Regions from separate parts of the Buttiauxella agrestis genome, predicted to be linked through region 2. Evidence: predicted binding sites of a transcription regulator. Region 2 holds the regulator's gene; each other region holds the start of a gene.
The links. The regulator Fur, encoded in region 2, represses iron uptake genes when iron is present. The targets are predictions, from matches to a motif close to ATAATAATGAGAACNACTATCAA.

Region 1: a site for Fur is predicted at 2,621-2,643, ahead of efeU (iron uptake transporter permease EfeU). Genes of this name have one in related genera too.
Region 3: a site for Fur is predicted at 2,029-2,051, ahead of sufA (Fe-S cluster assembly scaffold SufA). Genes of this name have one in related genera too.

What each region holds. Positions count from the first base shown of each region.
Region 1 is NZ_UIGI01000001.1:3,219,633-3,226,634, forward strand. Features, by position in the region: gene efeB (iron uptake transporter deferrochelatase/peroxidase subunit) at 1-553, opposite strand, end outside; gene efeO (iron uptake system protein EfeO) at 572-1,696, opposite strand; gene efeU (iron uptake transporter permease EfeU) at 1,730-2,563, opposite strand; gene putP (sodium/proline symporter PutP) at 2,739-4,247, opposite strand; gene putA (trifunctional transcriptional regulator/proline dehydrogenase/L-glutamate gamma-semialdehyde dehydrogenase) at 4,627-7,002, shown strand, end outside.
Region 2 is NZ_UIGI01000001.1:3,528,764-3,535,765, reverse strand. Features, by position in the region: gene chiP (chitoporin ChiP) at 390-1,787, shown strand; gene chiQ (ChiQ/YbfN family lipoprotein) at 1,836-2,168, shown strand; gene fur (ferric iron uptake transcriptional regulator) at 2,258-2,710, opposite strand; gene fldA (flavodoxin FldA) at 2,993-3,523, opposite strand; gene ybfE (LexA regulated protein) at 3,675-3,956, opposite strand; gene ybfF (esterase) at 4,092-4,868, opposite strand; gene seqA (replication initiation negative regulator SeqA) at 5,070-5,618, shown strand; gene pgm (phosphoglucomutase (alpha-D-glucose-1,6-bisphosphate-dependent)) at 5,644-7,002, shown strand, end outside.
Region 3 is NZ_UIGI01000001.1:2,924,979-2,931,980, reverse strand. Features, by position in the region: gene DY231_RS13935 (GlcG/HbpS family heme-binding protein) at 1-331, shown strand, start outside; gene DY231_RS25235 (hypothetical protein) at 518-679, shown strand; gene DY231_RS13930 (GNAT family N-acetyltransferase) at 705-1,226, opposite strand; gene iraP (anti-adapter protein IraP) at 1,310-1,645, opposite strand; gene sufA (Fe-S cluster assembly scaffold SufA) at 2,095-2,463, shown strand; gene sufB (Fe-S cluster assembly protein SufB) at 2,472-3,956, shown strand; gene sufC (Fe-S cluster assembly ATPase SufC) at 3,973-4,719, shown strand; gene sufD (Fe-S cluster assembly protein SufD) at 4,694-5,974, shown strand; gene sufS (cysteine desulfurase SufS) at 5,971-7,002, shown strand, end outside.

The sequences.
Region 1 (7,002 bases), 310 kb from region 2:
TCTGGAGCAGCAAATCACCGTGGCACAGGCTGGCATCCAGCGAGTCGTTAGCGAAGCGTTCCATTTTTTGCAGTTTTGCGGGCTTTTGCCCCTGCAAACCGAAGCGCTCGTCAAACAGCGAAGTGCCTGTCGCCAACGTAATCGTCAGGTTATCAGGGTAAATTTCCGCCCCCAGAATCCCGGAGTCCATCGGTGGCATGCGCGGATTGGGCGTATCCGGTGCCGGACCTCCGGTGGTGAGGAAATCAAACCGCGCCGTCAGCAATTTGAATAAGCGCTCAAGATCGGCTTTATCACTGGCTAACACATCAAACGCCACCAGCATCATGGCCGCTTGTTGAGGTGTTAACACGCCCGCCTGATGAACACCGTAAAACGGCTGTTTTTCCATGCGAGCGTCTGGCGGCAAAGTGCCTGGCGATGTTTCTTGTTTTGCAGCGTGCGCCACCGGGCAACCGCCCGCAACGGCGAGGGCGCCACCGAGCGCGCCCAAACCTTTCAGCAACCGACGGCGAGCCGGAATATGCCCGCCGTTTTTGTTTTTATCTTCCATAAAACTTTATCCCGAAACTTAGTCCAGACCCAGAACGCCGCGCAGTTGAGACAGGTCTTCCGCCAGCGCCGTTACCGGTCCTTTCAGAGCATTGCGGTCAGCATCTGTCAGTTTGTCGTAAGTCTCGAAGCCATCTTTGGTGCGATATTTTGCCAGAATGGTGTCCACTTTCTTGAAGTTAGCATCCACTTTCGCCAGCAATGGCGCGTTATCTTTGGTCAGCAACGGACGCAGAAGATTAACGATTTTCTGTGCGCCATCGACGTTTGCCTGGAAGTCCCACAGATCGGTGTGGCTGTAACGGTCTTCTTCACCGCTGATTTTGCTCGCCGCAACTTCTTCAATCAGGCCAGCCGCGCCACCCACCACTTTGCTCGGCGGGAATGCGAGTTCGGAGATGCGCGTCTGCAAATCCAGCACGTCGGTATTCAGTTGCTCGGCATATTTTTCCATGCCTTTGGTGGTGTTATCCGCAAACAGCGCTTTTTCAAGACGGTGGAAACCGGTGAATTTTGGATCATTGGCTTTCTGCTCGTAATCATCTTCACGGGCATCAATGCTGCCGTCGAGGTCAGAGAACAGTTCTGCAATCGGCTCAATACGCTCGTAGTACTGGCGCGTTGGGGCATACAAGGATTTGGCTTTTTCGACATCTCCCGCTTTTACTGCGTCAGTAAACGCTTTGGTACCTTTCACCAGCTCGGCAACTTGTGCGGTGACATACGCTTTGTATTCGGTAATTGGGCCAGCCAGTGCCATCAGATCGTTCTTCGGCGCTGCCTGCTCCCCTGCTGCTTTAACAATAAGTTTGCCTTTCGGGTTGCTTAACAAACCGCAGGTCATGTCATATTCGCCCGCTTGCAGGTTAGCGGTCATTTTCTGCGAGAAACCAGGGGCGATGTTTTCGCGCTCTTCAACCACCATCACACCTTTCAGGATTTCCCACTCCAGCGCTTTCTGGCTGTTGTTCTGAATGATGAACTGAGTTTTACCGGCATTAACCGTAATGTTCATCGGTTCGCACTGTTTATCGGTGACAGTCACTTTTACCTGAGGAACATCAGCGGCTTGTACTGCGAAAGCAGAAGAAGCGAACGCGAAAAGCGTGGCGTGCAAAGCCTTACGACGAAAATGTGTAGTCATGGCCAATCCCTATAAAATATTAGTATGTTGTAACTAACGAACGTTATTTGTTGCCTGAGTGCTCATGCGCGGCGGGATGCAGAACAGCACCAGCGCCGGAATCAGGTAAATAAAGTACATCGCCACTTCGCTAACTGTCGGCGTCTCCTGGTAACCAAAAATACCTTCGAGCAGCGTTCCGGTCAGGGAATGCGTTGAAAGAACATTGCTGAGATCAAAAGCAATATCCTGGAAGTGGTTCCAGAGTCCCGCCTCGTGGAACGCACGAACCGCCCCTGCCGCAAGCCCTGCTGCCACCAGCAAAATAAACAGGCTGGTCCATTTAAAGAACACGGCCAGATTCAGGCGAATGCCGCCCCAGTAAAGCAAGAAGCCAAGCACGATAGCGGTGCCCAAACCGAGCATTGCGCCAAGCGGCGGCATGATGCCGACATCCTGCTGAAACGCTGCCAGCAAGAAGAATACGGACTCAAGGCCTTCACGGGCGACGGCGAAGAACACCATTAAAATCAGCGCCCAGCCGTGGTTGCCTTTACTGTGCAGGGCTTCGTCAACTTTCTGTTCTAACTGCCCCTTTACGTTGCGCGACACTTTGCGCATCCAGAACACCATCCAGGTCAAAATGAAGACCGCGATAACCGCCACGATACCTTCGAACAGCTCCTGTTCTTTTTGCGGAAATTCACCGGTGGTTTCATTAATGAAGATACCCAGCCCCAGGCAGAGTGCGGCCGCCGCTACAACGCCAATCCACATCACACCAATCCACTGGCCGCGTTGTGTACGCTTGAGGTAGCTCGCAATTAAGCTAACAATCAGCGCGGCCTCCAGGCCTTCGCGTAACATTATGAGAAACGGAACAAACATTCCTGACACCCCAACTGTGAACTCAGGTCAAAAGACGTAAAGAAAAGTAAAAGAAGAACGATTGTGATTATCATTACCACAAAAATAAACACAAGAAGAGAATTTGGTTATTTATGTACACTTGTAAAAAAGGCCGCTGAATGCGGCCTTTGAGAGAATATGCAGTCCCTAAATGTTACTCAGGCTGTAGCTTTGACGGTGGTGCGGTGTGGTAAATCTCATCCGCTTGTTCAAAGCGTTTTTGCATGGTGGCACTTGGCGCTTTACCCAGCAGGCTAACCACCACAATGCCGATGCTGCCGAAGACGAAACCAGGGATGATTTCGTACAGACCCAACCAGCCGAACTGTTTCCAGACGATGACCGTCACAGCACCGATGATCATCCCCGCCAGTGCGCCATTGCGCGTCATGCGTGACCACATTACCGAGAGCAGCACAACCGGACCGAATGCGGCACCAAAGCCTGCCCAGGCATAGCTCACCAGACCCAGCACACGGTTTTCAGGGTTTGCCGCCAGCGCGATGGCGATCAGCGCCACCACCAACACCATGAAACGCCCTACCCACACCAACTCTTTCTGCCCGGCGTGTTTACGGAAGAAGGCTTTATACAAGTCCTCAGTGATTGCACTTGAACACACCAGTAACTGGCAGCTCAGAGTGGACATTACCGCCGCCAGAATGGCCGACAGCAAGATGCCAGCAATCCACGGGTTGAACAGTAGCTGCGCCAGTTCAATGAACACACGCTCACCATTCTGGTTCACCGCACCCGCAAGCGCCGGGTTGTTGTTGAAGTAAGCGATACCGAAGAAGCCCACAGCACACGCGCCCGCCAGGCACAAAACCATCCAGGTCATACTGATGCGACGCGCTTTCACGATAGTGTGATGCGAGTCTGCCGCCATGAAACGCGCCAGAATATGCGGCTGACCAAAGTAGCCCAGACCCCAGCCCATCAGCGAGATAATCGCCACGAAGTTCAGGCCCTTGAGCATATCGACGTTTTCGATGCTTTTTTGCTTGATAACCGCCATGGAATCGTCAAACCCGCCGACGGCAATCACTACCATGATTGGAGTCAGGATCAGGGCGAAAATCATCAGGCTTGCTTGCACTGTGTCAGTCCAGCTCACCGCAAGGAACCCGCCGACGAAGGTATAAATGATAGTGGCCGCAGCACCCGCCCACAGTGCGGTTTCGTAGCTCATGCCAAAGGTACTTTCGAACAGACGCGCCCCCGCCACAATGCCAGACGCACAATAAATGGTGAAGAACAGCAAAATCACCAGCGCCGAGATAATGCGCAGGATGCGGCTTTTATCTTCAAAACGCCCGGTGAAATAATCCGGCAGCGTCAGTGCGTTGTTATTCACTTCAGTGTGAACACGCAGACGGCCTGCAACCAGTTTCCAGTTGATGTACGCCCCCACGGTCAGGCCGATGGCAATCCAGCTTTCCGAAATACCGGAAAGGAAGATGGCGCCGGGCAAGCCCATCAGCAACCAGCCGCTCATGTCGGATGCGCCTGCTGATAATGCGGTGACGACGCTTCCCAGGCTGCGACCGCCCAGAATATAGTCATCGAAGTTTTTGGTTGAACGCCAGGCGATAAACCCTATCAATATCATGCCGAAGATGTAGATAAAGAAAGTCACCAGCATTGGTGTACTCATAGTCATGCAAGTTCTCCAGATTTTTGCCATGCCGGAACGCAGCACAGGTTTTTATTAATTTCATTTCGCAAGCGTTTTAACACGTTATTCACAATAAATTCACCGTACAAAAAATAGCTTTTTCCTGGAGGTTGCACTCGCTCACGCTTTTCACGGTTGCACCCTCCTAAACTGTTAACTGCGTCGGTAAATTCACCCTGTCTGCAAATAATTAGCCCGCTCGCTTTCTTAGGTCTAATTTAACAATTCGATCTATTTCCCAGCTTGCTATCCAGCTCACATTTAACAAGGTTGCACAAAGTTGCAACATGATAGATATTGCCGGGTAACTTTTATCAGTCCTTTACTATCTGCCCGATTAATCACGGGCAAGGGAGCCATTGGCATGGGCAGCACTACCATGGGTGTTAAGCTCGACGAATCGACTCGCGAGCGCATTAAAGAAGCCGCTTCACGCATTGACCGCACACCGCACTGGCTAATTAAACAGGCGATTTTTAACTATCTTGAACGCCTGGAAAACAACGACGAATTGCCAGAACTCCCGGCTCTGCTGGCGGGTGCCGCCAACGAAAGTGAAGAAGCCGCACCGCACGTTGAAGAAACGCATCAGCCGTTCCTTGATTTCGCTGAGCAAATTCTTCCGCAATCGGTCACGCGTGCCGCGATTACCGCCGCCTGGCGCCGCCCGGAAACCGACGCGGTGCCCATGATCCTCGAGCAAGCTCGCCTCTCCCCTGTCATCGCCGAACAAACCCACAAACTGGCTTATCAGCTCGCCGATAAATTGCGTAATCAGAAGAGCGCAACAGGCCGGGCGGGCATGGTACAGGGTTTATTGCAGGAATTTTCACTTTCTTCGCAAGAAGGTGTGGCATTAATGTGCCTCGCAGAAGCTTTATTGCGCATTCCGGACAAAGCGACGCGTGATGCGTTAATTCGCGACAAAATCAGCAATGGCAACTGGCATTCACATATTGGCCGTAGCCCGTCTCTGTTTGTGAACGCGGCGACCTGGGGCTTGTTGTTTACTGGCCGTCTGGTTTCCACCCACAACGAAGCCAGTTTGTCCCACTCGCTGAACCGTATTATCAGCAAGAGTGGCGAGCCGTTAATCCGCAAAGGCGTGGATATGGCAATGCGCCTGATGGGCGAGCAGTTTGTGACCGGCGAAACCATCGCTGAGGCGCTCGCCAACGCCCGCAAACTTGAAGAAAAAGGGTTCCGCTACTCCTACGATATGTTGGGCGAAGCGGCACTGACCGCCGCCGACGCGCAGGCGTACATGGTGTCTTATCAGCAGGCAATTCACGCGATTGGTAAAGCCTCAAACGGGCGCGGTATTTACGAAGGCCCTGGGATTTCCATCAAGCTTTCTGCGCTGCATCCGCGTTATAGCCGCGCGCAGTACGACCGCGTGATGGAAGAGTTGTATCCGCGCCTGAAATCCCTGACGCTGCTGGCACGCCAGTACGACGTGGGCATCAACATCGACGCCGAAGAAGCCGATCGCCTGGAGATCTCCCTCGATCTGCTGGAAAAACTGTGCTTCGAGCCGGAACTGGCGGGCTGGAACGGTATCGGCTTCGTGATTCAGGCCTACCAAAAACGCTGCCCGTTCGTGATTGACTACCTGGTTGATCTCGCCACCCGCAGTCGTCGCCGCCTGATGATTCGCCTGGTGAAAGGCGCCTACTGGGACAGTGAAATCAAACGCGCGCAGATGGACGGCCTGGAAGGCTACCCGGTTTACACTCGCAAGGTTTACACCGATATCTCATATCTGGCCTGCGCCAAAAAACTGCTGGCCGTACCGAACCTGATTTACCCGCAGTTTGCGACCCACAATGCCCACACGCTGGCGGCCATTTACAACCTCGCCGGGCAAAACTACTACCCGGGCCAGTACGAATTCCAGTGCCTGCACGGCATGGGCGAGCCGCTTTATGATCAAGTGGTGGGCAAAATTGCGGACGGAAAACTGAACCGCCCTTGCCGCATTTATGCCCCGGTCGGCACCCATGAAACGCTGCTGGCGTACCTGGTGCGCCGCCTGCTGGAAAACGGCGCGAACACCTCGTTTGTTAACCGTATCGCCGATAACACGCTGCCGCTTGACGAATTAGTCGCTGACCCTGTCACCGCCATCGAAGGCATTGCGGGCAAAGAAGGCCAACTCGGCCTGCCGCATCCAAAAATCCCCTTGCCAAAAGAGCTGTATGGCAGCGGTCGTACCAACTCCGGCGGGCTGGATCTGGCGAACGAACACCGCCTGGCCTCGCTCTCTTCTGCCCTGCTGAACAGTGCGGCACAAAAATGGCAGGCGCTGCCGATTCTGGAAAACCCTGTTGCGCCAGGCGATATGGTTGCGGTGAAGAACCCGGCGGAACCCACCGATATCGTAGGCTTTACCCGTGAAGCGACAGCCGATGAAGTTTCAAAGGCACTGGAAAGCGCGGTAAACAACGCGCCAATCTGGTTCGCCACGCCGCCGCAAGAACGCGCCGCGATTCTTGAGCGTGCAGCGGTGATCATGGAAGGCCAGATGCAGCAGTTGATTGGCATTCTGGTGCGCGAAGCCGGTAAAACCTTCAGCAATGCGATTGCCGAAGTGCGTGAAGCGGTCGATTTCCTGCATTATTACGCAGGCCAGGTACGCGATGATTTCGATAACGAAACCCATCGCCCACTCGGCCCGGTAGTGTGTATCAGCCCGTGGAACTTCCCGCTGGCTATCTTTAGCGGCCAAATTGCTGCCGCC
Region 2 (7,002 bases):
ATTTCTTCACATTCGCGTTGCGAATTAATGTTATTTACACTCCTTCCTGCAAAATATTCACGGTCAATATCGGAACATTTAAAATTCTTTGTTTAATTATGTGAGCGCTCTCATATAGAGTTTTGTGTGTTAATAATTTCAATTATCAAGATAAAACTCTTGAGTCGCTATTTGTTACAAATACTCATAAATTATGTGCTCTCTGTCATAATATCGGAATGAACTCTTACAAAGTCGTTGATAATTCGCGTCGCGAAAAATAGTCTTAAGAAAGCAGTAATGCGGGCAAATATTCATAACCGCTTTAGCCGTTAGGCATTTTTACTTTTTTCGCTATATGACGTCTTTTAACGTCCAGCGATTATTTATTCGTCAAAGAGGAATTTTCTATGCGTACGTTTAGTGGCAAACGTAGTGCGCTTGCGCTTGCAATCGCAGGTGTTACGGCTCTTTCAGGATTAGTAGTCATCCCTCAGGCAACAGCAGCAGGTTTTGTTGATGATTCAACACTGACCGGTGGTGTTTATTACTGGCAGCGTGAGCGTGACCGTAAAGACGTCACAACGGGTAAATACGAAACTAACCTTGCGCACTCCACCTGGAACGCAAACCTGGACTTCCAGTCAGGTTATGCCGCTGACATGTTTGGTCTGGACATTGCGGCCTTTACTGCTATCGAAATGGCAGAAAACGCTAACAGCGGTCACCCAAATGAAATCGCATTCTCCTCTTCTAACAAAGCTTACGACGAAGATTATTCCGGCGATAAGAGCGGCATCAGCCTTTATAAAGCAGCGGCTAAATTCAAATACGGCCCGGTATGGGCGCGTGGTGGTTACATTCAGCCAACCGGTCAAACTCTGTTAGCACCACACTGGAGCTTCATGCCAGGTACTTACCAGGGCGCAGAAGCCGGTGCAAACTTTGACTATGGCGATTCTGGTGCTCTGAGCTTCTCCTACATGTGGACCAACGAGTATAAAGCTCCGTGGCACCTGGAAATGGACAAGTTCTATCAGAACGATAAGAACACCAAAGTCGATTACTTACATTCACTTGGTGCGAAATATGACTTCAAAAATAACCTGATTCTTGAGGCCGCATTTGGTCAGGCTGAAGGTTATGTTGATCAGTATTTCACCAAGGCGAGCTACAAATTTGATATCGCGGGCAGCCCGTTAACCACCAGCTACCAGTTCTACGGCACGCGTGACAAAGTTTCCGACGGCAGCGTGAACGATCTGTACGACGGAACCGCATGGTTGCAGGCATTGACTCTCGGATACAGAGTCGGCCAGGTTGATTTGCGCCTTGAAGGAACCGTGGTTAAGGCCGATGGCCAACAGGGCTACTTCTTGCAGCGTATGACGCCAACTTACGCCTCTTCCAACGGTCGTCTTGATGTGTGGTGGGATAACCGCTCTGACTTCAACGCCAACGGTGAAAAAGCGGTATTTGCAGGCGCGATGTATGACCTGAGCAACTGGAATCTTGCGGGTTGGGCAGTGGGTGCTTCTTATGTTTACGCATGGGATGCTAAACCAAGCTCCAAACCAACGACAGACGGTTACTACGATGCGGATAACCGCCTGAAAGAATCTGCGTACAGCCTTGATGCGTTGTACACCGTTCAGGATGGTCGTGCGAAAGGCACTCTGTTCAAACTGCACTTCACTCAATACGACAACCATTCCGACATCCCAAGCTGGGGCGGTGGTTACGGCAACATCTTCCAGGATGAGCGTGACGTGAAATTTATTGTTATCGCACCATTCACCATCTTCTGATGTGATTCCGGGCGCTAAACACGCCCGGTTTTCTTAAGGATATCAAACATGAAAAAGCTAGTTCTGATTACGGTGATGGCGTTAGGTTTGAGTGCGTGTGCGCAGCAACAACCTAAAACGGCTCCGGAAGATACTAAATTGAAACAAGCGTATAGCGCTTGTATTAACACCGCAGAAGGCAACCCGGATAAAATCCAGGCCTGCCAGAGTGTGTTAAATGTTTTAGGTCAGGAAAAAGAGCATCAGGATTTCGCGAAGAAAGAAACGGTGCGTACCCTGGATTACCAGAACTGCATTCAGGCGACCCGCACGGGTAATGACCAGGCGGTAAAAGCCAAATGCGACAAAATCTGGCAAGAGATTCGCGCTAACAACAAATAATGGCTGCGCGTAAGCAATAAAAAAACCGGTGAGCTTCCTCACCGGTTTTTTTATGCCTGGCTTCTGAATCAGAAGGCAGAATATACGGATTACCTTTCGCTGATTTCGTGTGCGTTTTCATCAGTACGGCAATCACCTTCAGCGCAGTGACCGTAAAGGTACAGGCTGTGGTTAGTCAGACGAATGCCATGACGTGATGCGATTTCGCGCTGGCGGGCTTCGATTGAATCATCACTGAATTCAATAACCTTGCCGCAATCCAGACAGATCAGATGGTCATGGTGATGCTGCTGCGTCAGTTCGAACACGGATTTGCCGCCTTCGAAATTATGACGAGTCACAATGCCTGCATCATCAAACTGGTTTAGTACACGATAAACGGTGGCGAGACCAATCTCTTCGCCCATATCAATCAGACGTTTATAGAGGTCTTCCGCACTGACGTGGTGGTTCACCGGCCCTTGCAACACTTCAAGGATTTTTAATCGCGGAAGCGTGACTTTCAAGCCGGCCTTCTTTAATGCGGTATTATTGTCAGTCATGCGGAAATTGTCCTGTTGCTTAACGATTCGCTCGGACTCAGGGTGAGCGTTAAGATGAATGCGTCTCATTATAGAACTGCCACTTCTAAATGGGAACCGCAAGTATTATGCATAATCAAGCTAAAAAATGGCGGCTGAGTCGCGATTTGTTTGCCTTGCTAGCTTTTTGATCAGGAGTTCATTGTACAGGGACAAACTGAAAAGTTAAAAATTTGTAGCGATTATTTTAATCGATAATATCTATCAATGTGACGCAACCCAATAGTTGCGTCACATCTGGCATCAGGCGTTGATGATATCAGCCAGGTTCAGCTCGTCAGAAACTTGTTTGACCCATTTCTGAACGCGTTCAGCCGTCAGTTCTGGTTGACGATCTTCGTCGATAGCCAGACCGACAAAATGATCGTCGTCAGCCAGACCTTTAGAGGCTTCGAAATGGTAGCCCGCAGTTGGCCAGTGGCCGACGATAGCTGCACCGCGTGGCTCAATGATGTCGCGGATAGTGCCTAACGCGTCACAGAAGTATTCCGCGTAATCTTCCTGGTCGCCACAGCCGAACAGAGCAACCAGTTTGCCATTGAAATCAACTTCTTCCAGCGTCGGGAAGAAATCATCCCAGTCGCATTGTGCTTCACCGTAATACCACGTTGGGATGCCGAGAAGCAGAATATCGAAGCCTTCCAGGTCTTCTTTGCTGCTCTTAGCAATGTCATGCACCTCAGCAACTTCTTTACCGAGCTGTTTTTGAATCATTTTCGCGATATTTTCGGTGTTACCAGTGTCGCTGCCGAAAAAAATGCCTACGATTGCCATGAGTAAAATAACCTCTTGATACTTAATGGTATGGTGGCTGCTATTTGGCCACAGATAGGGCAATCATAGCAGAACACTTCGTGGTGCGGAAACTGCTATCGCCCCGGTGTGCACAGACTGCAACATTGCATACCAGGACATAGCACTAAAACTAACTGAGATGCTGCTTCAGTTGCGCGAGTAGTATCTCTTCAATCAGCTCGCTACGGCTGATATTGCGCGCTTCAGCCAGTTGGTTGAGAGCATCTACCGCGTCATTATTGAGCTTTAGCTCCACTCGCTTCAGGCCGCGTACCTTATCGCGCTTGAGTTGATTGCGTTTGTTGATACGCAATTGCTCATCACGCGTTAGCGGATTTGTTTTTGGTCGCCCCGGGCGACGCTCGTCCGCGAACAGATCTAATGTAGTACGGTCCGTTTGTTCTTTTGCCATGATTAGACTACTGACAGGGAATTCAGGTGGCACTGAGCGGGGTGCTCTGGCGCAATTTAGCGCGCAATCATACATCAGCATGGCTTGCGCGCCAACGCGTTAGCCGCAACTTGCGGCCAGTCGGTTTGTTTTTAATCAGTTTGCTGCGGATTCACCGATAAAACGATGAATTGCGCGCAAAACAGCATCAGGTTTTTCGGCGTGAACCCAGTGGCCAGCACCGGCAACCACATGCGCACGGGCCTGTGGGAACTGCGAAAGCAGCTGTTCGCGGTGAGATTCGTCAACATAAGGAGATGCTCCCCCGCGAATAAACAGCGCCGGTTCGTTCCAGGCAGGGATGTTTTTCCATCCGACAATATTCTCATATTGCTCCCACAGCACCGGCACGTTGAATTTCCATTCGCCGTCAGAAAAGGATTTCAGCAAAAACTGAATCACGCCTTCTTCATTAAGATGCTCGCGCATAATCACGGCGGCTTGCTGGCGAGTTTTCACGTTTGCGCGGCTCACTGCATTGATCGCTTCGAAAATCTCATCGTGGCGGCGCACTTGATAATCCACCGGGGCGATATCAATCAGCACCAATTTATCGATACGTTCTGGGGCGACGGCGGTTAACGCCATTGCCACTTTCCCGCCCATGGAATGGCCGATAATAATGGCTTTCTTAATGCCATATTCATCAAGCGTTTCGACAACATCCTGCGCCATCGCAGAGTAGTTCATTTCTTCGCTACGCGGCGATAACCCATGATTGCGGAGATCAATTTGCAGCAACGGATGATCCTGCCCCAGTGAGCGGGCCAGTACGCCGAGGTTATCAAGGCTACCAAAAAGACCGTGAATAAGGACGATGGGGGAATTACTAGTCAATTGTTGCGCAGTTTGCAGGCGAGCATTCAATTTCATGGCAAAGTTCTTTTTTTTTACTTCGTGAGGTTAGGGTATCATAACGGCATTCTGCCACAGTCGGCTTTCCACTGCGGTGCCGCAAATTTCCAGTTTAGTCTGACTTTGTGGCGTGACAAAAGTTTGGCTCTACCCGAGGTTGGGATTTGTCCTTATAATCCCAACAACTTGTATTCAGAAAAGATATCGCACTGGATTAAGATGAAAACAATTGAAGTTGATGACGAGCTCTATCGCTATATTGCCAGCCACACGCAGCACATTGGTGAAAGCGCGTCCGATATTTTACGGCGCATGCTGAAATTTACCGCCGGTCAAACTCCTGCTACACCTGCAACGACCGGCCAGACGGCGGCAACTGCCGCACCTGCCCCGGAAGCCAAACCCGTAAACAAAGCACGCGATCGTGTTCGTGCGGTGCGTGAATTGCTGCTGTCCGATGAATATGCGGAGCAAAAGAAAGCCGTTAACCGTTTCATGATGGTGCTTTCGACTTTGTATACCTTAGATGCTCATGCTTTTGGTGAAGCGACCGAGTCGCTGCACGGTCGCACCCGTGTCTACTTTGCAGGTAACGAGCAAACGCTGCTGCAAAATGGCAACCAGACCAAACCTAAGCATGTTCCTGGTACGCCATACTGGGTTATCACCAATACCAATACAGGCCGTAAATGCAGCATGATCGAACACATCATGCAATCAATGCAATTCCCGGCGGAATTGATTGAAAAGGTTTGCGGCACAATTTAACACCTCGCGTCAGAAGGAAAGGCCAATGGCTAACCACCCTCGTGCAGGACAACCGGCACAACAGAGCGATTTGATTAACGTAGCCCAACTGACGGCCCAGTATTACGTGCTGAAGCCTGAAGTGGGGAATAGCGAACACGCGGTGAAGTTCGGAACGTCCGGCCACCGTGGTAGTGCGGCACGTCATAGTTTCAATGAACCTCACATTCTGGCGATTGCTCAGGCAATTGCTGAAGATCGTGCAAAAAATGGCATTACCGGGCCGTGCTACGTTGGCAAAGATACCCACGCGTTATCTGAACCTGCGTTTATCTCCGTGCTCGAAGTGTTGGCTGCAAATGGTGTGGATGTCATTGTGCAGCAGGCAAACGGCTACACGCCAACGCCTGCCATCTCGCATGCAATTCTGACGCATAACAAAAACGGTGGCGCGCAGGCCGATGGCATCGTCATCACGCCTTCGCATAACCCGCCGGATGATGGTGGTATCAAATACAATCCGCCAAATGGTGGGCCAGCTGATACCAACGTCACTAAAGTCGTTGAAGATCGCGCCAACGCATTGTTGGCAGCGGGTCTGAAAGATGTAAAACGCATCTCTCTGGATAAAGCCTGGGCAAGCGGTCACGTACAAGAACAAGATCTGGTGCAGCCGTTTATTGAAGGGCTGGTGGATATCGTTGATATGGCCGCCATCCAGAAATCGGGTCTGAAATTGGGTGTTGATCCGCTCGGCGGTTCCGGTATCGAATACTGGCAGCGCATCGCGAAACACTACAATCTGGATCTGACGATTGTTAACGATCATGTCGATCAAACCTTCCGCTTTATGCATCTGGATAAAGATGGCGCTATCCGCATGGATTGCTCTTCCGAATGCGCAATGGCGGGTTTGCTGGCACTGCGTGACAAATTCGATCTGGCATTTGCTAACGACCCGGATTACGACCGCCACGGTATCGTCACGCCTGCTGGCCTGATGAACCCGAACCACTATCTTGCAGTTGCGATTAACTACCTGTTCCAGCATCGCCCACAATGGGGCAAAGATGTTGCGGTCGGTAAAACGCTGGTTTCTTCAGCAATGATTGACCGCGTGGTCAACGATTTAGGCCGTAAACTGGTAGAAGTACCGGTTGGTTTCAAATGGTTTGTTGATGGTCTGTTTGATGGCAGCTTTGGTTTTGGCGGCGAAGAGAGCGCCGGGGCATCGTTCCTGCGTTTCGACGGCACACCGTGGTCTACCGACAAAGACGGCATCATCATGTGCCTGCTGGCCGCAGAAATTACTGCCGTAACTGGCAAAAACCCGCAGCAGCATTATGACGAACTGGCTGCGCGCTTTGGTGCGCCAAGTTATAACCGTCTGCAAGCTTCTGCGACT
Region 3 (7,002 bases), 600 kb from region 2:
AATTGTTGACCGCGCGGGCGTGGTGAAAGTGGTTAAACGCATGGATAACGCAGGCCCGCATACCGTTGAAGCCAGCCGCATGAAAGCGTATACCGCGCTGACCACAAAAAATACCACTGGCGATGTGATGAAAAGTGCTCAGGATAACGCCGATGCGAAGAATATGCGCGATATTCCAGGCTTCTTATTATTGGGCGGCGGAGTTCCTGTGAAAGTTGATAACCAGACCATCGGAGCGATTGGTATTGGCGGCGCACCAGGCGGGCATCTGGACCAGCAATGTGCGGCTGACGCACTTGAGGCTAATAAGGCTGCCCTCAACGCTTCTTGATAATGAATTGCGTGGCGTTGCATTGCATGTGCATTTTAGCGTGTAACGTCATGCGCAAAACAGTTGTGCTTCTTATTCCCTTTTGCTCATGTTTAAATTTTTTGTCAAAATAACGTATTCAGCGTCAAATACTTTGCGTATTACACGGACGTTTTTTATACATGGACAGGAAATAAGGGAGTTAAAATGAAGTATATGTTTGCGCTTATGTTGAGCCTGACACTATCCGGGTGTACAGCAAGTGATTGGATAGATGCTGCTGGTGGAATAATGCAGGCTACTGATAAAAATGAAAAAGATGCAAGGAATAAGCGTATAAAAGCGGCTAACAAAGCTGCCGGTTATTAATATTTGGAAAAATGGGAATAGTGGATTACTTTTCCCATAAACGCTTGAGCTTGAAGCACTCCGCTCCTTTATATAAACACTCATCATAAATACGGTAACCGATATGTTCAGCTACGCGAATCGAGGCCGGATGATGCTTCACAATCAGGCAGAAAGTTTTGGTCGGAGAAAACGAATCACCATACCACTGGTGTGCCGCATTGGCAGCTTCTGTTGCAATTCCCCGGTTCTGGGTCGCAGGTGAAATGACCCATGAAGCCTCAGCGCAGTTATCAAATTCTTCATCAATACCACGATGAAAATTAGCCAACCCCGTTTCCCCTAAAAAAGCACCATCAGATCTTTGGAAGATAGAAAATATCCCGAATCCAAACGTGGACCAGTGTCCTATGTTTCTCAACATCCGGTTCCATCCCTCTTCCGGGGTAAACCCTGGAGAGTTCGTCACGTGGAAAATTTTAGGATCAGCATACATCAGATACCACAAATCAAAATCCATGATGGTCTGCGGACGCAAAATTAACCTTTCGGTTGCAATGGTTATCATCAAGTTATCTTTTGTGCGTTTTACCGGATTGCAATTTATCAGAAAGGCAAGGACATGCCTCGCCTTACCACCCTAATATAAACTCAGTCAGTCGCTGTTTCTCCGGGTATGCTCTTCAAAGCATCAAGATCAATCTCAGCATCGTTTGTTTCCATGAGTTGCGTTAACAAAATAAGATTGTTGAATTCATTTAAAAGTATCTCAGCGTCAGTCTTCAGAGGAGTGTCAGCCGTATCTAAAGCGGCATTGATTGCTTTTCGGACGTTTTCAAGCATCTCATTCATACCGCCATTTTTACCAATGGTCAGTAACAATGCTCCTATCAGCAAAGACTGAGCTTCGACTTTTGCCGCCAGTTGCTTGGCTTCGGCATCCATTTTAGAAATTTTTGCTATCACACCCAGTATTAAGTTTTTCATAAAAGCCTCATTTCTAGCCAGATAACCCCTAAACATAATCAGGGTGAGATGTATTTGATGAAAATGAAAATAGCCTAAGTTGTGATTGCGCACCACTCCCCCTAATGAACATGCAACACCCGCCTGGTATTGCGAACGCTCATCTATGCATTGACGATGAAGAACATCGTGCTCACTGGAACCACCAATCACTTAAATCGGTATTCTCTATACATCTTTTACTTTCTATCACCTAAGCTTTCCCGTAGCAGTCAAATCCTCCTGATTTCAGAGGCTTAAATAGCTCTTTTCACCACCTGCAAGAGTTTCAGCAGGGTCTATCCTTAATTAATACGCCTAAAAATACAGCATTTCATGAATACCCCTGTTATCAGGATGTTGTATTGATAATTGTTATCATTAACATAGGGTATTGGCCTTTGGGCGGCAAAACATAAAAGAGGTGAATTATGGATGTGCAAACCGGTAGCTTCGATCCCACCGACTTCGCCTGGAAGGGGCTAACGCTCACGCCTGATGCGTGCTCACATATTCGCAAACTGGCGAGTCAACAGCCGGGGTTTTTGGGCGTGCGTCTGGGTATCAAACAAACTGGATGCGCGGGCTTTGGCTACGTGCTGGACACCGTAAAAGAGCCTAACCCTGACGACCTACTTTTTGAGACGGACGGCGCAAAGCTGTGGGTTCCGCTTTCAGCTATGCCGTTTATCGACGGAACGGAAGTCGATTATGTGCATGAAGGATTAAACGAAATATTCAAATTTAACAACCCGAAAGCACAACACGAATGTGGTTGTGGTGAAAGCTTTGGGGTGTAGGCGGGATTATGTCACGTAACACTGAAACGTCTGAAGAAGTGCAAACCTGGGCGGGCAGCCATTCCTATAAAGAAGGCTTTTTCACCCAGTTGAAAACCGACGAAATGGCGCACGGCATCAACGAAGATGTGGTGCGGGCGATTTCTGCGCGGCGTAATGAGCCCGAGTGGATGCTGGAATTTCGCCTGAGTGCATATCGTGCCTGGCTCGAAATGGAAGAGCCGCACTGGCTGAAAGCCAACTACGAAAAGCTGAATTATCAGGATTACAGCTATTACTCTGCGCCGTCGTGCGGCAGTTGTGACGATAACTGCGAGTCGCAACCGGGTGCGGTTCAGCAACCCGGCAGCAATGCGTATTTGACGGGCGAAGTGGAAGAGGCGTTTAAACAGCTCGGTGTCCCGGTGCATGAAGGCTCGAATATCGCCATGGATGCAATTTTTGACTCCGTTTCTGTGGCGACCACTTACCGTGAAAAACTCTCCGAACAGGGCATTATTTTCTGCTCCTTTGGCGAAGCGATTCATGAGTTCCCTGAACTGGTGCAAAAATATCTCGGCACTGTCGTTCCCAGCAATGACAACTTCTTTGCCGCGTTGAATGCGGCAGTGGCCTCCGACGGTACATTCATTTACGTGCCGAAAGGCGTGCGTTGCCCAATGGAGCTTTCAACTTACTTCCGCATCAATGCCGAAAAAACCGGCCAGTTCGAACGCACTATTTTAGTCGCCGACGAGGGAAGTTATGTCAGTTATATCGAAGGGTGCTCGGCTCCCGTGCGCGACAGCTACCAGCTTCACGCAGCGGTAGTGGAAGTCATCATCCATAAAGATGCTGAAGTGAAATACTCGACCGTACAGAACTGGTTCCCTGGCGACGGCAACACCGGCGGCATTCTTAACTTCGTGACCAAGCGTGCGTTGTGCGAAGGGGCGAACAGCAAGATGTCCTGGACGCAGTCTGAAACGGGTTCAGCAATCACCTGGAAATACCCGAGCGTGATCCTGCGCGGCGATAACTCCATTGGCGAATTCTTCTCGGTGGCGCTGACGGCAGGGCATCAGCAAGCTGACACCGGCACCAAAATGATCCACATCGGCAAAAACACCAAATCGACCATTATCTCGAAAGGGATCTCTGCCGGGCATAGCCAGAACAGCTACCGGGGACTGGTGAAAATCATGCCTACGGCGACCAACGCCCGTAACTTCACCCAGTGCGATTCGATGCTTATCGGCCCGGACAGCGGTGCGCACACTTTCCCGTATGTTGAGTGCCGCAATAATACTGCTCAGCTTGAGCACGAAGCGACGACATCGCGCATCGGTGAAGACCAGTTGTTCTATTGCCTGCAACGCGGGATAGCCCAGGACGATGCGATTTCAATGATCGTCAACGGCTTCTGTAAAGACGTGTTCTCGGAATTACCGCTGGAGTTCGCAGTGGAAGCACAAAAACTATTAGCGATTAGCCTCGAACACAGTGTCGGATAAGAATTAAGGGAAAATTATGCTGAGCATTAAAGATTTACAGGTAAGCGTTGAGGACAAAGAGATCCTGCGCGGCTTAAGCCTTGAAGTAAAACCGGGTGAAGTGCATGCCATCATGGGACCGAACGGCTCCGGGAAAAGCACGCTTTCCGCAACGCTTGCCGGGCGTGAAGATTACGAAGTCACCGGCGGGCAGGTGCATTTCAAAGGCAAAGATTTACTGGAATTATCGCCGGAAGACCGTGCGGGCGAAGGCATCTTCATGGCATTTCAGTATCCGGTAGAAATTCCCGGCGTCAGCAACCAATTCTTCCTGCAAACCGCGTTGAATGCGGTGCGCGAATATCGGGGCAAAGAAGAACTCGACCGCTTTGATTTCCAGGATTTGATGGAAGAGAAAATCAAATTACTGAAAATGCCGGAAGATTTACTGACGCGTTCAGTGAACGTTGGCTTCTCTGGTGGTGAGAAAAAACGTAATGACATTCTGCAAATGGCGGTGCTGGAACCTGAACTTTGTATTCTCGATGAAACCGACTCAGGGCTGGATATTGATGCGCTGAAAATTGTCGCAGAAGGGGTCAATTCCCTGCGTGATGGCAACCGTTCATTCATTATCGTCACGCACTACCAGCGTATCCTTGACTATATCAAACCTGATTTTGTTCATGTGCTCTATCAGGGCCGAATCGTGAAATCGGGTGATTTCAGTCTGGTGAAACAACTGGAGGAGCAGGGTTATGGCTGGCTTACCGAACAGCAGTAACGGCAATGCCCTGCAACAATGGCATCATTTGTTTGAAACGCAGGGTGATAAACGCAGCAAAGAAGCTCAGGAACATATGCAGCAAATGCTGCGCCTGGGGCTGCCGACGCGCAAACATGAAAACTGGAAATACACGCCCCTGGAAGGGTTGCTGAATAATCAGTTTGTTCTGCCTGTGCAGGAATCGTTGAGCGAAGTTCAGCGCGATAAACTGGCATTGCCGGTAGACGCATGGCGGCTGGTGTTTGTTGATGGGCGATTCAGCCGTGAACTGAGCGACGATATAACCCATAGCGGTTTTGATGTGACCGTCGATGAACAACGGGATTCGCTGCCCGCCGCAGTGCAGGGCGAAGTATTCCTGCATCTTACCGAGAGTCTCGCCGAAACGGTGACGCATATTCGCGTAGCGCGTAATCACAGTCCGGCAAGAGCGTTGCTGCTAATGCACGTCAGCCGGGGGAGTGCGCAGGGTGAGATGAATACGGCACATTATCGCCACCATTTGTCTCTGGGCGAAGGCGCAAACGCGACGGTTATTGAGCACTACGTGAGTTTTGACGAGCATGCGCATTTTACGGGTGCCCGCTTTACCGCAGAAATCGGCGCAAACAGCCAGTTGCACCATGACAAAATGGCGTTTGAAAATGCGCAGAGCTATCACTTTGCGCATAACGATTTAGTGGTCGGCCAGGATGCGACGGTTGAGAGTAATAGCTTCCTGCTGGGGGCGGCGGTGTTGCGCCACAACACCAGTACGCAACTTAACGGCGAGAACACGCAACTACACATGAACAGCCTGGCGTTGCCGATAAATAACGAAGTGTGCGACACGCGAACCTGGCTTGAGCACAACAAGGGTTATTGCAACAGCCGTCAGCTGCACAAAACTATCGTGCGTGATAAAGGTCGTGCGGTGTTCAACGGCATGATTAAAGTGGCTCAACATGCCATTAAAACCGACGGACAGATGACCAACAATAACCTGTTGCTCGGGCGTCTGGCGGAAGTGGACACCAAACCACAGCTGGAAATTTATGCCGATGACGTGAAATGTAGTCACGGTGCGACGATCGGGCGTATCGACGACGAACAGATGTTCTATCTACGTTCGCGCGGCATTAAAGAAGAGGCCGCCCGACAGATGATTATTTATGCCTTTGCCGCAGAGCTTACGGAAAGTATTCGCGACGAAGCATTAAAACAGCAGGTTCTGGCACGGATCGGCCAGCGCTTTGCGGGAGGCGATGCATGAGTTTTTCCATCGAACGGGTGCGGGCTGATTTCCCCATTCTGAGCCGCGAAGTCAACGGCCAGCCGCTGGCCTATTTAGACAGCGCGGCCAGTGCGCAAAAGCCGCAGGCGGTTATCGACGCTGAACTGGACTTTTACAGCCACGGTTACGCGGCGGTACATCGCGGGATCCACACGCTGAGCGCGGAAGCGACGCAGCTCATGGAAAACGTGCGCAATCAGGTTTCGCGCTTCATTAATGCGCGATCTCCTGAAGAGATTGTCTTTGTTCGAGGCACCACTGAGGGGATCAATCTGGTTGCCAACAGCTGGGGGCGAGCCAATATTCGGCGCGGAGATAATATTATTATTTCCGCGATGGAACACCACGCCAATATCGTGCCGTGGCAAATTCTGTGCGAACACACGGGAGCGACGTTGCGCGTTATCCCGCTTAATGAGGATGGTACGCTACAACTCGAAGTGTTCCCGACGCTGATTGATGAGCACACAAAACTGCTGGCGATTACGCATGTTTCAAACGTACTTGGCACCGAAAACCCGGTACAACAAATGATTGCGACTGCGCATCAGGCGGGCGTAAAAGTGCTGGTGGACGGCGCGCAGGCCATCATGCATCACGCCATTGATGTGCAGGCACTGGATTGCGATTTCTACCTTTTCTCCGGTCATAAAATTTACGGCCCGACGGGAATTGGCGTGCTGTATGCGCGTGAAGAAATCCTGCAAAACATGCCGCCGTGGGAAGGGGGCGGGTCGATGATTGCCAGTGTGAGTCTCACAGAAGGCACGACTTACGCCGCCGCACCCTGGCGCTTTGAGGCGGGAACGCCAAATACAGCCGGGATTATTGGGCTGGGTGCCGCTTTGCGATATGTTGAAAATCTTGGCCTGGCGGAAGTGGGCGAGTATGAGCAATCGCTGATGCATTACGCGCAGCAGGCGTTGAAGGCTGTGCCGGATTTAACGATTTATGGCCCTGAACAGCGGCTCGGTGTTATCGCGTTTAACCTCGGTAAACATCATGCT